DNA from 3 places in the Pseudarthrobacter sp. BRE9 genome. Region 3 is predicted to be linked to each of the others. Evidence: riboswitches for the same ligand, from Rfam matches in the RefSeq annotation. Region 3 holds a riboswitch; each other region holds the start of a gene.

Region 1 (4,480 bases), on a different contig from region 3:
CCCGTGGGGCGGGCCGTACTTGCGGGTTCGAAGGACAGGATCCGGACGCGGAGAGAGGGGCCACGCAGATCGAGTACCTGTTTATTGTGCCAGATGAACGGCGTTATTTCGACTTGGCCCGCCACGCGCGATGGCGCAGCGAGCCCTTGGCCGGGCCGCGGGCTGCCAAATTGGCGTCACCCGGTCAAGCGGACCAGACGTACAGGCCGGTGCGCTCGGAATCGTCGACGGCGGCGGCAAGTTCGGCCAGTTGCTGCACGTAGGCCCGGGCCTGCCCGGCGCCGAACGGCATATCCTCCTGGCCGGCCCACTGTTCGGCGACGTCGTCCAGGACGTTGCCTTCGCCTTCGGTTTCGTAGGAGAGCAAGTCGGCAAGGGCGCGGACCATGGCCGGCGGAACGGCAAGGAGGGAATCGCTGGAAACGTCCACCATGGTCAGCTCGTAGTCGGCCCCGCCGGCGTGCACGGCAGTCCCGGCAAGGTCGCCCAGCTGCTCGACTTCGAAGTCGCTGATGTCCTGGATCCGTACTGCCTGGCCCGCGGGCCCGCCGTCCGCAGCGGATCCGCTTCCTTCATCGAGGATGCCGGCGCGTTTCAGTGCGGCGTCATGGGTGGCGACAAAGATCTCGGTGAAGCCCATTGCGGGTGCCCTTCCGTTGGCGGAGCTGCGTGCCGGGGGCTGCCTGCAGCCCCCGCCGTACGGAATCAGCCTAGTAGTTGCCGGGCCACCTGCGCACACGCCGGGGTCTGAGGAACCGGTCAGCGGACGGCCACCCGGAGCCGGTTGCGCCACGGGTCCTCGAACCGAAGCTCCGCACCGGTGTGGTGGGCCGGCACCCCGGCGACCCTGAGGCGGTCAGCCAGCGCCCCGACGTCGTCACCCGAGGGAACCTCAATGAGCACCTCGCCGAGCCCAAGCGTGTCCTTGCGGGGGCCGGCGCCGCGGCTGTTCCAGACGTTCATGGCCATGTGGTGGTGGTAGCGGCCCGCGGAAACGAACAGCGCCTGCCCGTGCCAGCCCGCCGTCTTCTCGAAACCGAGGGTGCCCACGTAGAAGTCCCGGGCGGTCTGGACATCGCCAACCTGGAGGTGGACGTGCCCTACGCCGGCGGACGTCTGCCGCTGGCCCTCCAGGGATTCTTCGGTGAGGTGCTTTTCCAGGTAGCGCTGAGGCGGGAGCGCGAGGCTGTCCATCACCACGTCCGTCCCGTTCCAGGACCAGTTGCTGCGCGGCCGGTCCCAGTACAGCTCGATGCCGTTGCCCTCAGGGTCGGTGAAGTAAAACGCTTCACTGACCAGGTGGTCGGCGCTGCCGGTGAAGGAGCGGGGCTCGTACTGGGCAGCCGTGGCGATGGTGGCCGCCAGGGAAGCCTGGTCCTCGAACAATAAAGCGGTGTGGAACAGGCCCGCTTCCCCCCTGCCGGGAAGGTGCAGCCCGGGGGCCGGCGCCAGGTGGACCAGCGGCCTGCCGAGCCTGCCAAGGTATAGCCCGCCGTCCTGCTCAGCCACCACCTCAAGGCCCAACGCGCGCTGGTAGTAGTCGGTCATGAGCTTCATGTCGCCCACCTTGAGCATCACCGTGCCCATGGCGAGGTCGGCAGGAAGAAGATCCTGGCTGCTGGCTGCTTCGGTCATGTGAAGGCTCCTTGTATTGGAGGCCGTCCCGTTGGCGGCCTTTCACATATTAAAATTACTTGAAGATTCAATTTATTCCAAGTGCCGGACCGGGGCAGGTCAGCGGATGATCCGGCCGCCCAGCACCACATGCTCCAGGGCTGTGATGGTCTCCGGCACGGCCCGCGGGTCTTCCCGGCACACCACGACGTCGGCCCGCGCACCTTCCGCGAGGTTGTCCGCTCCCAGCCAGGTCCGGGCTGCCCAGCAGGCAGCATCCAGGGCCGCCTCCATGGGCAGGCCTGCCCGGTGCAGGGCGAGGACCTCATCGGCGATCCTGCCGTGGCGGATCACGCTGCCTGCATCCGTGCCGGCAAAGATTCGCACCCCGGCGGCATGGGCCTCGGCCACCCGTTCCAGCCTGCGTTCCCAGAGGGCGCGCATGTGCGCCGCATAGCGTGGGAACTTGGCATCTGCCTGTGCAGCGATGTCGGGGAAGGTTGCAATGTTGATGAGGGTGGGCACGATCGGCACACCCTGTTCCACGAACCGGGGCAGGTGGCGGGGCAGCAGCCCCGTGGCGTGCTCGATGCAGTCAATGCCGGCGTCCAGCATCTGGTCCAGGGTGTCCTCGGCAAAGCAATGCGCAGTGACCCGGGCACCTTCGTCATGGGCAGCCTGGACAGCATCACGCACGACGGCGGCAGGAAAGGAGGGCGCGAGGTCGCCGGCGCCCCGGTCGATCCAGTCGCCCACCAGCTTGACCCAGCCGTCGCCGTCGCGCGCCTGCTTTCGGACGGCCTCCGCGAGCCTGCCGGGCTCCACCTCCTCGGCGAAACCGCGCAGGTAGCGCCGCGTGCGGGCTACATGGCGTCCGGCACGGATCAGCACCGGGAAGTCCCGGCCGCCCTGCATCCAGCGGGTGTCGGCAGGTGAGCCGGCGTCGCGGACCAGCAGTGTTCCGGCGTTGAGGTCGGCCAGCGCCTGGGCCCGTGCAACGGCGGGTTCGACAGGGCCGGCGGGGCCAAGCCCGATGTGGCAGTGGGCGTCCGCAAACCCCGGCAGCACCCAGCCGTCGAGTACCCGCTCCGGAGGGGCAGCGGGCCGGCTGAATGTGAGTTTGCCGTCCACCGACCAGAGTCCATGGCGTACCCGGTCCGGTGCGGTCAGGACGGGTCCGCGAAAGTAGATGATGTCTGCCATCGGGCTTCCTTTCGATGCCCGGTCAGGCTAGCACCCGCGAATGTGACAAGGCTCTTCCCGGGGCCTGTGGTAGCTTCTTTCCTGACCACACGGGTGCCCTTGCAGGGGCTGAGATCGGGCTGACGCAGCCTGCGACCGTTGAACCTGTCCGGGTAATGCCGGCGAAGGAAGTGAGTATTCCCTTGAGTACGCAAAACACCCAGTTGAACCCTGCCCACCAGCCGTCCGCCGGGAAGTCCGGCGCTGATCCGGTGCCACAGGTGACCCAGTCCCTGACGTCGCATTCGCTGGCGTTCATTGACGACGCCGCCTCCGGAATCCGGGTACCGGTGACGGAAATTGCCCTGGAGCCGTCACCCAACGGGCAGCCGAACGCACCTTTCCGGACCTACCGGACCGCCGGCCCGGGCAGCGACCCGGTCCGCGGCCTGGAGCCCTTCCGCGCGGAGTGGATCGTGGCGCGCGGGGATACCGAGGCCTACAGCGGCAGGGAACGCAACCTGCTCGACGACGGCCGCTCGGCCGTCCGCCGGGGGGCTGCCTCGGCGGAGTGGAAGGGGGCGCAGCCGGTGCCCCGCCGCGCCGTCGACGGCCGGACGGTGACCCAGATGCACTACGCCCGGCAGGGAATCATCACGCAGGAAATGCGATTCGTGGCGCTCCGCGAGAACTGCGACGTGGAGCTGGTCCGGAGCGAACTGGCTGCCGGCCGGGCCATCATCCCGAACAACATCAACCATCCGGAGTCCGAGCCGATGATCATCGGCAAGGCGTTCCTGGTGAAGATCAACGCCAACATCGGCAACTCGGCCGTGACGAGCTCCATCGCCGAAGAGGTGGACAAGCTGCAGTGGGCCACGCAATGGGGCGCCGACACCGTGATGGACCTGTCCACCGGCGACGATATCCACACCACACGGGAATGGATCATCCGCAACTCCCCCGTCCCGATCGGTACCGTGCCGATCTACCAGGCCCTGGAAAAAGTGAACGGCGAGGCCAACGCACTGACCTGGGAGATCTTCCGGGACACGGTGATTGAACAGTGTGAGCAGGGCGTGGACTATATGACCATCCACGCCGGGGTGTTGCTTCGGTATGTGCCGCTGACTGCCAACCGCGTGACGGGCATTGTCTCGCGCGGCGGCTCGATTATGGCCGGATGGTGTCTGGCCCATCACCAGGAGAACTTCCTCTACACACACTTCGACGAACTGTGCGAAATCTTCGCGAAGTACGACGTTGCCTTCTCCCTGGGGGACGGCCTGCGCCCCGGCTCAACGGCGGACGCCAACGACGCCGCCCAGTTCGCGGAACTGGACACGCTCGCCGAGCTCACCCAGCGCGCATGGGAGTACGACGTGCAGGTGATGGTGGAAGGGCCCGGCCACGTTCCCTTCCACCTGGTGCGCGAAAACGTCGAACGGCAGCAGGAACTGTGCAAGGGGGCGCCGTTCTACACCCTGGGGCCGCTGGTGACAGACGTTGCCCCCGGCTATGACCACATCACGTCGGCAATCGGCGCCACCGAAATTGCCCGTTACGGCACCGCGATGCTGTGCTACGTCACCCCGAAGGAACACCTGGGCCTGCCCAACAAGGACGACGTGAAGACCGGCGTGATCACCTACAAGATTGCCGCCCACGCCGCGGACCTGGCCAA
Region 2 (4,480 bases), on a different contig from region 3:
AACTCTGCGCGGCCTTCCATTGCCGACGACGCGAGGGCGTGCTCCCGGCGCGGGATGCGCCCTGCCGCCCTGGCCATCCTTCCGGCCATTACCGCGTGCTTGAAGGCCTCACCCATGAGCGTTGGGTTCTGCGCCCGGGTCACCGCCGTGGCCAGCAGCACGGCGTCGCAGCCCAGCTCCATGGCAAGCGCGGCGTCCGAGGCCGTACCGATTCCGGCATCCAGGACCACAGGCACGGAGGCCCGGGAAACGATGAGCTCAATGTTGTGCGGGTTCAGGATCCCCAGTCCGGTGCCGATCGGGGCACCCAGCGGCATGACGGCGGTGGCGCCAAGGTTCTCCAGCCGCAGCGCCAGCACGGGATCGTCATTGGTGTAGGCGAAGACCTTAAAGCCGCGGTTGACCAGCTGCTCCGTGGCCTCGACGAGTTCCACGGCGTCCGGCAGGAGGGTTTGTTCATCCGCGATGACCTCCAGCTTCACCCAGTCGGTCTCCAGCGCCTCCCTGGCCAGTTCCGCGGTCAGGACCGCGTCCCTGGCGGTGAAGCAGCCGGCGGTGTTGGGCAGGACCCGGATCCCATGGTCAACCAGCAGCTGGAACAGCGAGCCGGTTTCCGCCGTGGAGTAGCGCCGCATGGCCACGGTGGTCAACGCGGTGCCGGAGGCCAGGAGCGCGGCGCCCAGGCCATCGAGGCTGGGTGCTCCCCCGGTACCCATAATGAGCCTGGATCCGAGGGCGACGCCGTCGATCACCAGGGCGTCGCCGGCCCCGGCATGTCCTGCGGGATTGATGGTGCTGGTTTCGGTCATGGCGTCAGCCTCCCTGTACTGCTGTGACAAGTTCGATGTCGTCGCCCTCGGCGAGCGCGGTGGCGAACCATTGGCTGCGCGGCACCACCTGGGCGTTATGCGCGACGGCGACACCCAGCTTCCCGCCGTCCGTCGCCTGCCCGTTGTCAGCCAGCGGGCGTCCGGTGACCTGGCTGACCAGCGTGGTGATGGAAGCGCCATCGGCCACGGTGTGCTGGTTTCCGTTAAGGATGATGTTCACGCTGTCTCCTTGATGTAAGGGCTTGTTGCTGCCGTTGCCGGCCTGGAGAACCGGTCCGGGCTGAAGGGTGCCCAGCGGGGGTCGGCTTGTCCGTCCAACAGCTCCCTGCAGATGGCCGCCGCCGCGGGAGTGAGCAGGACGCCGTGCCGGAAGAACCCGGTGGCAATGATGAGTCCCGGGACATGCCCGGCCTGTCCGCTGCCGGATCCAAGTGCCACGGGCACCCGGCCCAGGAGAGGAGCGTTGTCGGGAGTTCCCGGGCGGGCACGGGCCGTGGATTCCAGGAGTTCAAGTTCAGCGACGGCGGGCACCAGCGACTGGGCGTCCCGCAGCAGCTGGTACACGCCGCCGGCGCTGACGGCATCGGAGAGGGCGTCCTCCCGTTGGGTGGCTCCGATCACCACGGTCCCGTCCTGCCGGGGGACGATGTACACCGGAATGCCGTGGACCAGGCCGCGGACCGTTGACGTCACCAGCGGCTGAAGGTGGCGGGGAACGGCAAGGCGGAGGATGTCCCCGTGCACTGGCCTCAGGGGCAGCTCAAGTCCGTCCGGCAGGCCGTCAAGCGCCCCGGCCTGCAGCCCGTTGGCCACCACGGATTCCGTTGCCAGCACCGTGGCACCGTTGGCCAGGCGGGCACCGGCAACACTCCGGCCCTCCCACAACAGCCCGGCTGCCCGCTCCGGAATGGCGTAGCCGTCCACTGCCCCGGCAACGGCCAGCTCCGGTTCTTCCCGTGCCGCGGCCGCGAGGGCCAGCCTGAGCGTTGACACCAGGCGCCGGGGGTCCACCTGGTGGTCGGCCGGGGTATCCAGGGCGCAGGCAATGGCCGGGCTGAGCAGCGGCTCGCGCTTCCGGGCCTCCCGCACGGTCAGCGGTTCCACCGCCAGCCCGTTGGCCTGCTGGACGGTGCGCAGATCCATCAGTGCCCGGCGGTCGGCCGCGTCGGCACCCACGGCCAGTGTCGGCGTCGTAAGGTATCCGGAATCCGCGCCGGTTGCACTCCCCAGGGCGGCGGCGAACCCCGGCCAGCGCGATGAGGCGTCCAGCATCAGCTCGAGGAGGTCTTCCTCCTGGTAGTGCAGTTCGCTGACGGGGGCCAGCATGCCGGCGGCTGCCCAGCTGGCGCCGGTACCTGGTGCGTCGTCGATGAGGACCACTGAGCGTCCGGAACGCTGCGCCTCCCAGGCAATTCCGTGCCCCACCACTCCCCCGCCGATGACGGCGACGTCGGCCCGGAGGGTCGAGGGGATGGCGGCGCCGGCGGACCCGGGGTGATGAGTGAAGGGGGTACTCATATGGTTCCTTCCCTACGCCGGCATTAACCGGATCAGGTCAAGCGGTCGGCTCTGACGCCCTCTCAGCCCGGCGCTTTGTGACAGCTGCCGCGGGCTCCCGCAGTACCAGCCCAGTTTAGAGGAACTAGGCTTGCAGGCATGAATGTGTCCACCCCATCCTTTCCCGCAGGCCACCGTGCCCCAGCCACCGAAGTCGTCAATTCACGGGACAGCGACGCCCTCAGGGCGGCCCGGCTGTACCTCTGCACTGATGCGCGCCGGGACCGCGGCGACTTTGCGGAATTTGTTGATGCCGCGTTCGCCGGCGGTGTGGACATCATCCAGCTGCGCGACAAGGCCATCGAGGCTGCGGAGGAACTTGACCTCCTGGCCGTGTTAAAGGAGACGGCGGTGCGGCACGGCAAACTGTGGGCGGTCAATGACCGTGCGGACATCGCCGTTCTCTCCGGGGCTCCGGTGTTCCACATCGGCCAGAAGGACCTTCCGCTGGCCGCAGCGCGGACGCTGGTCAACGGAAATGCCGCCATCGGACTGTCCAGCCACAGCCCGGAGCAGGTGGACACGGCCCTGGCAGCAGCTGCCGGCCCGGCCGGGCTGGACTATTTCTGCGTGGGTCCGGTCTGGGCGACGCCCACCAAGCCCGGCAGGGCCGCCGTCGGACCCGGCCTGGTGAAGTACGCCGCCGAAGCCTCACGGAAGGCCGCGGATCCGGTGCCCTGGTTCGCCATTGGCGGCATCGGCCATGGAAATGTCCAGGAGGTTGCGGAAGCCGGTGCGCGCAGGATCGTGGTGGTCCGCGCCATCACCGAGGCCCCCGATCCTGCCGCCGCCGCTGCTTCCCTCCTCGACGCGCTGGATGCCGCCGGCTCCTGATGCCAGATCCGTGGACTTGGAGCTAGGCTGATTTTTGTGTCACATCATCGGCTGGCCCCCAACGTCCATGACCACAGGAACGCCCTCGAAGAGGCGTTGGGCCTGCTGCGGACGGAACTCGAACTGCCGGGACCGTATCCGCCTGAGGCCGTGGCCGATGCCCGGGCCGCCGTGGCAGCGCTGAAACTGCCGTCCTACGACCTGACCGCCGTGGAGTTCGTGACCATCGATCCGGCGTCGTCCACGGATCTGGACCAGGCCGTGTTCATCGAACCGGACGGGAACGGTTACCGGGTGCTGTACGCGATCGCCGATGTTCCGGCTTTTGTGGCGCCGGGAGGTCCGCTGGATGCTGAAACCCGGCGACGCGGCCAGACCTTCTACGCTCCGGACGGCCGGATTCCACTGCATCCGGAAGTGATCAGCGAAGGGGCAGGAAGCCTGTTGCCCGGGCAGGAATGTTCGGCCTTCGTGTGGGATTTCATGCTCGACGGCGACGCGTCCGTTTTGTCGGTAGGCGTCAGGCGGGCGCGGGTCCGCAGCCGCGACAAGCTCAGCTACAAGGGCGCCCAGGCAGACCTCGACGCCGGGACTGCCTCGCCGGTGCTGCAGCTGCTCCGTGAGGTGGGCCTGAAGCGGGTGGCCCTGGAACGGGCACGCGGAGGGGCAAGCCTTAACATGCCCGAGCAGGAAATTGTCCAGCTGCCCGACGGCGGCTACCGCATTGATGCTGTCCCGCAGCTTCCCGTGGAGGACTGGAACGCGCAGATATCGCTGATGACCGGCATGGCCGCCGCCCAGCTCATGCTGGAGGGCAAGGTGGGAATCCTGCGCACCATGCCCGCCCCGGACGAACGGTCCCTGCGGCATTTCCGCCTGCAGACCGAGGTGCTGGGCAGGCCCTGGGACGGCGAAGTCAGCTATGGCGAGTACCTCCGTTCACTGGATCCCACCGATCCCCGGCAGCTGGCCATCATGCATTCCGCCGGCATGCTGTTCCGGGGCGCGTCCTACACCGCCTTTGACGGCACCGTCCCCGAGGATGGGGTGCAGTCCGCCATCGGCGCCGCCTATGCGCACACCACGGCGCCGCTGCGCCGCCTGGTGGACCGCTTCGTGCTGGTCATCTGCGAGGCCCTGAGCAACGGCGGCGACGTTCCGGACTGGGCGCGGGAAGCCCTCCCGCTGCTGCCGGGCATCATGGCCGGATCAGACCAGCTGGCGTCCCGGATGGAACGCCTGGCCCTGGACACCGTGGA
Region 3 (4,480 bases):
GCCAGCCGGCGGAGGATGGTGGTGCCGCGGTTGATCAGGCTGGCGCACAGCAGGGCGACGCCGGCGTTCTTGCTGCTGTTGACGTCCACGGCCCCGGACAGGGTGCGGCCGCCCTCCACCCGGAGGTGCGTCATCTGCGGCTTGCCGACGTTCACGATGCTGCGGTCGAAGATGGTTTCCAGCCGCTGGATCATCTTCAGGCTCAGGTTTTGCTTGCCCTGTTCCATCCGCGCAACGGCGCTCTGGCTGGTGCCGAGTTCGGCGGCCAGCTGGCCCTGGGTCCAGCCCTTCTCGCTCCGGGCGTCCCTCAACATGGCGGCAACGTGCTCAGCGGTCTCCTGCGTCATAACCAAAATATATCATAAATGAGTTATAGCGGCGCGGCGCCTGAGTCAGCCGGCACTTCTGGAAAGGCTTTACCCAGTACATGCGATAGAAATCACCACCGGGAGCGCTGCACCAACACTAGCTGCCCAGCCACACCATGTTCCACGTTCCGGCGGCCAGGGCCGCGAAAAGGGCAAGCCCGGCCACCATCACACCGCCGGCAACCACCCATACATCAAGCGGGCTGAACGTCGATTCACGCGCCCAGGTCCGTTTCCCGCCGCCGAAACCCCGGGCTTCCATTGTCACGGCCAGCCGGGACGCCCGGCGGATCGCCTGCACCAAAAGGCCGAAGCTCTGCCCCAGCGTCGCCTTGACCCGCTGGCCCAGGCTCCCGCGCGAGCCCACGCCGCGGGCCCGCCGCGCCATCCCGATGGTCTGCCACTCCTCCGCCATCAGCCCCACCAGCCGCATGGCGGCGAGCGTCCCCAGGACGAACCGGTGCGGCAGGCGCGCCTTCTGCGCCAGCGCATCGGCAAGGTCGGTCGGATCGGTGCAGCTCATCAGGAGCACCGCCGGAAGGGCGATGGCAAACCCGCGCAGCAGGAAGCCGATCCCCAGCTGCAGGGAACCCTCGCTCATGGTCCAGATGCCGACGTCGAGCAGGATCCTGCCGCTGTCCGGCGCCAGGATCGAGGTGCTCCAGCCGCCCACGGCAGCGGCGAGGATCATCGGCCAGCCGCGCTGCCACAGCAGGGACAGGGTGAGCCCGGCGAGGGGAAACAGCAGGAGCTCAAAAACCAGGGCCACGGACGCCGACACCCAGTCGATGGACAGCGCCAGGACCGCAGTGATGAGCAGGACGGCCGCGAATTTGCTCAGCGGATTGGCGCGGGCCAGGAGGGCATGGTTGCCGCTCAGGGTGAGTTCCTGCCTCATGGTGCCACCGCTTCCGCCGCAGCCATCCGCAGCTCCGCCCCGCCCAAGGCTTCGGTGAATTCGGCATCATGCGTCACGGAAACCACGGCAGTGCCGGCGTCCAGGAGCTCGGACAGGAACGAGGCCAGCTCGGCCCACGTGTTGGCGTCCTGCCCGAACGTGGGCTCGTCCAGGACCAGGACCTGCGGGCTGGCGGCCAGGACGGTGGCCACGGACAGGCGCCGCTTCTCCCCGCCGGAGAGCGTGTAGGGGTTGGCGTCCACCAGTTGGGTGAGCCGCAGCCGCTCCAGCAGTTCATCCACGCGGTCCTCGCCGTGGCCCAGGTGCCGGGGGCCGAACAGCAGCTCGTCAAGCACCTTGCCGGTCACGAACTGGTGCTCCGGCTCCTGGAACACCGTCCCCACGCGCGAAATCAGCTGCTCGGCCTTCCACTTGTACGGGTCGATGCCGGCACCGCGGCTGAGGTCCAGGGCGGCGGACACCTTTCCGGAGACTGGCTCCAGCAGCCCGGCCAGGGTCAGCGCGAACGTGGACTTACCGGCGCCGTTGGGACCCGTCACGGCGAGGGCCTGCCCGGCGCGGACCTGCGCGGCCAGGCCTTCCTGCACCGGTACGGGCGGGACCGTCCGGAAGCCTTTGCGGCGGGGCCGTTCGCGGGAGACTGCCAGCTGTTCGGCGGCCAGCAGCAGGTTTCCCGTGCCGGGGGCCGGGACAGCAGCGCGGGGCCGGGTGGGGGGCACGTAGCCGGGGACCCAGACACCGGCGGCGGCGAGCATGGCCCGCGCCTCCGTGAGCACCCGGTCCGGCGGCCCGTCCAGGAGCACGGCAGGATCAGTGGCGGAGCCCGGCTGCAGGACCACGATCCGGTCCACCAGGTCCTTCCACACCGAAACCCGGTGCTCCACCACCACCAGCGTGGCCCCGGTCTTGTCCAGGCAGCGCGCCACAGCATCGCGGACCTCCAGCACGCCGTCCGGGTCCAGGTTGGCGGTTGGCTCATCCAGCAGGATCAGGCCCGGGCGCATGGCCAGGATGCCGGCCAGCGCCAGGCGCTGCTTCTGCCCGCCGGACAGGGCCGACGTCGGGTGGTCCAGCGGGAGGTGGGACAGTCCGACGTCGGCAAGCGCCTCGTGCACCCGCGCCCAGATGGCGTCCCGCGGCACCGCAAGGTTCTCGGCGCCGAAGGCGACGTCGTCCCCTACGCGCGACAGGACCACCTGGGTCTCGGGGTCCTGCTGCATGAGTCCGGCACGCCCGCGCCGGGCGCGGGGCACGGCGCCGTCAACCAGCAGCGAACCCGACTCGGCGGCATCCCCAGCCTCGCCGCCGTCGTCGTTAATGTCCCCCAGCACCCCTGCGAGCGCATGCAGGAGCGTGGACTTCCCGGCGCCCGAGGGGCCGAGCAGGAGCACCCGCTCCCCGGGACTGATGTCCAGGTCAAGGGCGTGGACGGCAGGCTTGGCCCTGCCGGCGTGCCGCCAGCCCCAGCCTTGGGCCGTGACGGCGGCAGGGCGGACTGCCGCGTCCTGGGCGGGTGCCATTAGGAGACCGGTGCCATCAGGAGAAGACAGGCTCCGTGGCAGCCTTGCGCGAGGCGAAGGAGCTCAGCACGCCTGTACGCGCCAGCCCGCGGGTGGCCACCCAGGACAGGGCGCCGGCGATGATTGCGCCGGAGATGGTGGTGAGCACGATGTAGGCCAGCTTGTCCGCACCGGAGTAGGCGATGTTCCAGCCCCAGGGCGCGAAGGAGTCGTTCAGGCCGCAGAAGAAACCGGCAGCCGCTCCAGCGAGCAGGGAGACGGGCAGGTTGAACTTGCGGTAGACGAAGATGGCGAAGATGATTTCGGCGCCCAGGCCCTGGATGAAGCCGGAGAAGAGAACGGACGCGCCGTACTGGGAGCCCATGAGGAGTTCCCCGGTGGCAGCGACTGTTTCACAGAACAGCGCGGCGCCGGGCTTGCGGATGATCAGCATTCCCAGGACGCCGGGAATCATCCAGCCGCCGGCAATGATGCCGGTGAGGGGAGGGTAGGCCGCGGTCATGGGGGCAGACAGTGCGGCGGCCGCCTGGTCCCACGCCCAGAAAATAACGCCGCCGGCGATGGCCACCAGCGCAGCCACGACGATGTCCACGACGCGCCAGGACTTGCTGGTGGTCTTCTTGATTGATGCAGTGCTCATGTGATCCTCCTGGGAAACAGGAGGGGAAAGTGGACCCGGCTGACGGCCTGTAGCCGTGCAGCCGCGGCACTTTGAGAACTCGACTCCCTTGCGCCGGTACTAACCGGATCAGGTTCGAGGGTCTGCGGCTGTCCGCACTCTCAGCGCCCACCTGCGGTACCCGGCGTGTGCCAGATGCCCGACGGCGGCGCTCCCCTGTCGTTCGTAGTGTTGCTTTTCGTTGGGTAAGGCTTTTGATTGCCCTTCCGGGCGTGGTCAAGTTTACACCGGGCGGGGGTAGATTGAAGGCCATGAGCGCCATTCCACCGGATGTGACCGGGTTCGATCCTGATTCCGCCGACGCCCAGCCGGAGGGCTCCCTGGAGGCGTTGATCGGCCGCGTCGAGGCGGAGGTCCGGGAGCTCCATTTCCCCGGGTTTTCGGCGGATGACGCGCTGAACCTGGGCCTGCTTCTGGTGGAACTGGGCAAGGAGCGGTCCCTTCCCATCGCCATCGACATCACCAAGGGCGAGCAGGTCCTGTTCCACGTCGCACTGCCGGGCGCCACCCCGGACAACGGGCACTGGATCCGGGCCAAGCAGCGCACTGCCGCCCGGTATGAAGTGCCGTCCCTTTTGGTGGGGCTGCGCGGCCGGCTGGGCGGCGGCCGGATTGAGGACAACGCCTGGTTCGACCAGTCCCGGTACGCAGCCCATGGAGGCGCATTTCCCATCTACGTCACCGGCGTAGGAGCGGTGGCCACGGTCACCGTCTCCGGATTGCCGCAGCTGCAGGACCATGACCTGGTGGTGGAGGCGCTGCGCGACATCCTGGGGTCGGCACTGTCCGACTGAACGCTGAAGGACCAGCAAAACCCCCTATATGGAAAGCCTGCTTAGCTTTCCATTAGTAATCATGCTTACTATATTGTCCCCCGGGTTTCGAGGAGGACAGGGCATGGCAGTCACCATGGGCGGTCCCGCGTTCGTTCCCACCAGCGGCAGACCAAGGAGCACCATGAGAATCCCGGAAAGCAGAGGTCCCCTCAGCAGCG

What was found. A riboswitch is a leader RNA that binds a small molecule or an ion and turns the genes downstream of it on or off. The one in region 3 is predicted to bind thiamine pyrophosphate.
Region 1: another riboswitch for thiamine pyrophosphate. It lies ahead of thiC (phosphomethylpyrimidine synthase ThiC); the one in region 3 lies ahead of Q9R31_RS10690 (ECF transporter S component).
Region 2: another riboswitch for thiamine pyrophosphate. It lies ahead of thiO (glycine oxidase ThiO); the one in region 3 lies ahead of Q9R31_RS10690 (ECF transporter S component).

The regions. Positions count from the first base shown of each region.
Region 1 is NZ_JAUZUY010000001.1:16,385-20,864, forward strand. It holds gene Q9R31_RS00105 (hypothetical protein) at 185-640, opposite strand; gene Q9R31_RS00110 (VOC family protein) at 760-1,635, opposite strand; gene Q9R31_RS00115 (amidohydrolase family protein) at 1,735-2,817, opposite strand; TPP riboswitch at 2,897-3,004, shown strand; gene thiC (phosphomethylpyrimidine synthase ThiC) at 3,000-4,480, shown strand, end outside.
Region 2 is NZ_JAUZUY010000001.1:349,248-353,727, forward strand. It holds gene Q9R31_RS01540 (thiazole synthase) at 1-809, opposite strand, end outside; gene thiS (sulfur carrier protein ThiS) at 814-1,050, opposite strand; gene thiO (glycine oxidase ThiO) at 1,047-2,348, opposite strand; TPP riboswitch at 2,341-2,459, opposite strand; gene thiE (thiamine phosphate synthase) at 2,487-3,221, shown strand; gene Q9R31_RS01560 (RNB domain-containing ribonuclease) at 3,258-4,480, shown strand, end outside.
Region 3 is NZ_JAUZUY010000004.1:196,624-201,103, forward strand. It holds gene Q9R31_RS10675 (UDP-N-acetylglucosamine 1-carboxyvinyltransferase) at 1-347, opposite strand, end outside; gene Q9R31_RS10680 (energy-coupling factor transporter transmembrane component T) at 466-1,266, opposite strand; gene Q9R31_RS10685 (ATP-binding cassette domain-containing protein) at 1,263-2,807, opposite strand; gene Q9R31_RS10690 (ECF transporter S component) at 2,824-3,447, opposite strand; TPP riboswitch at 3,515-3,654, opposite strand; gene Q9R31_RS10695 (heme-degrading domain-containing protein) at 3,738-4,280, shown strand; gene Q9R31_RS10700 (iron-containing redox enzyme family protein) at 4,444-4,480, shown strand, end outside.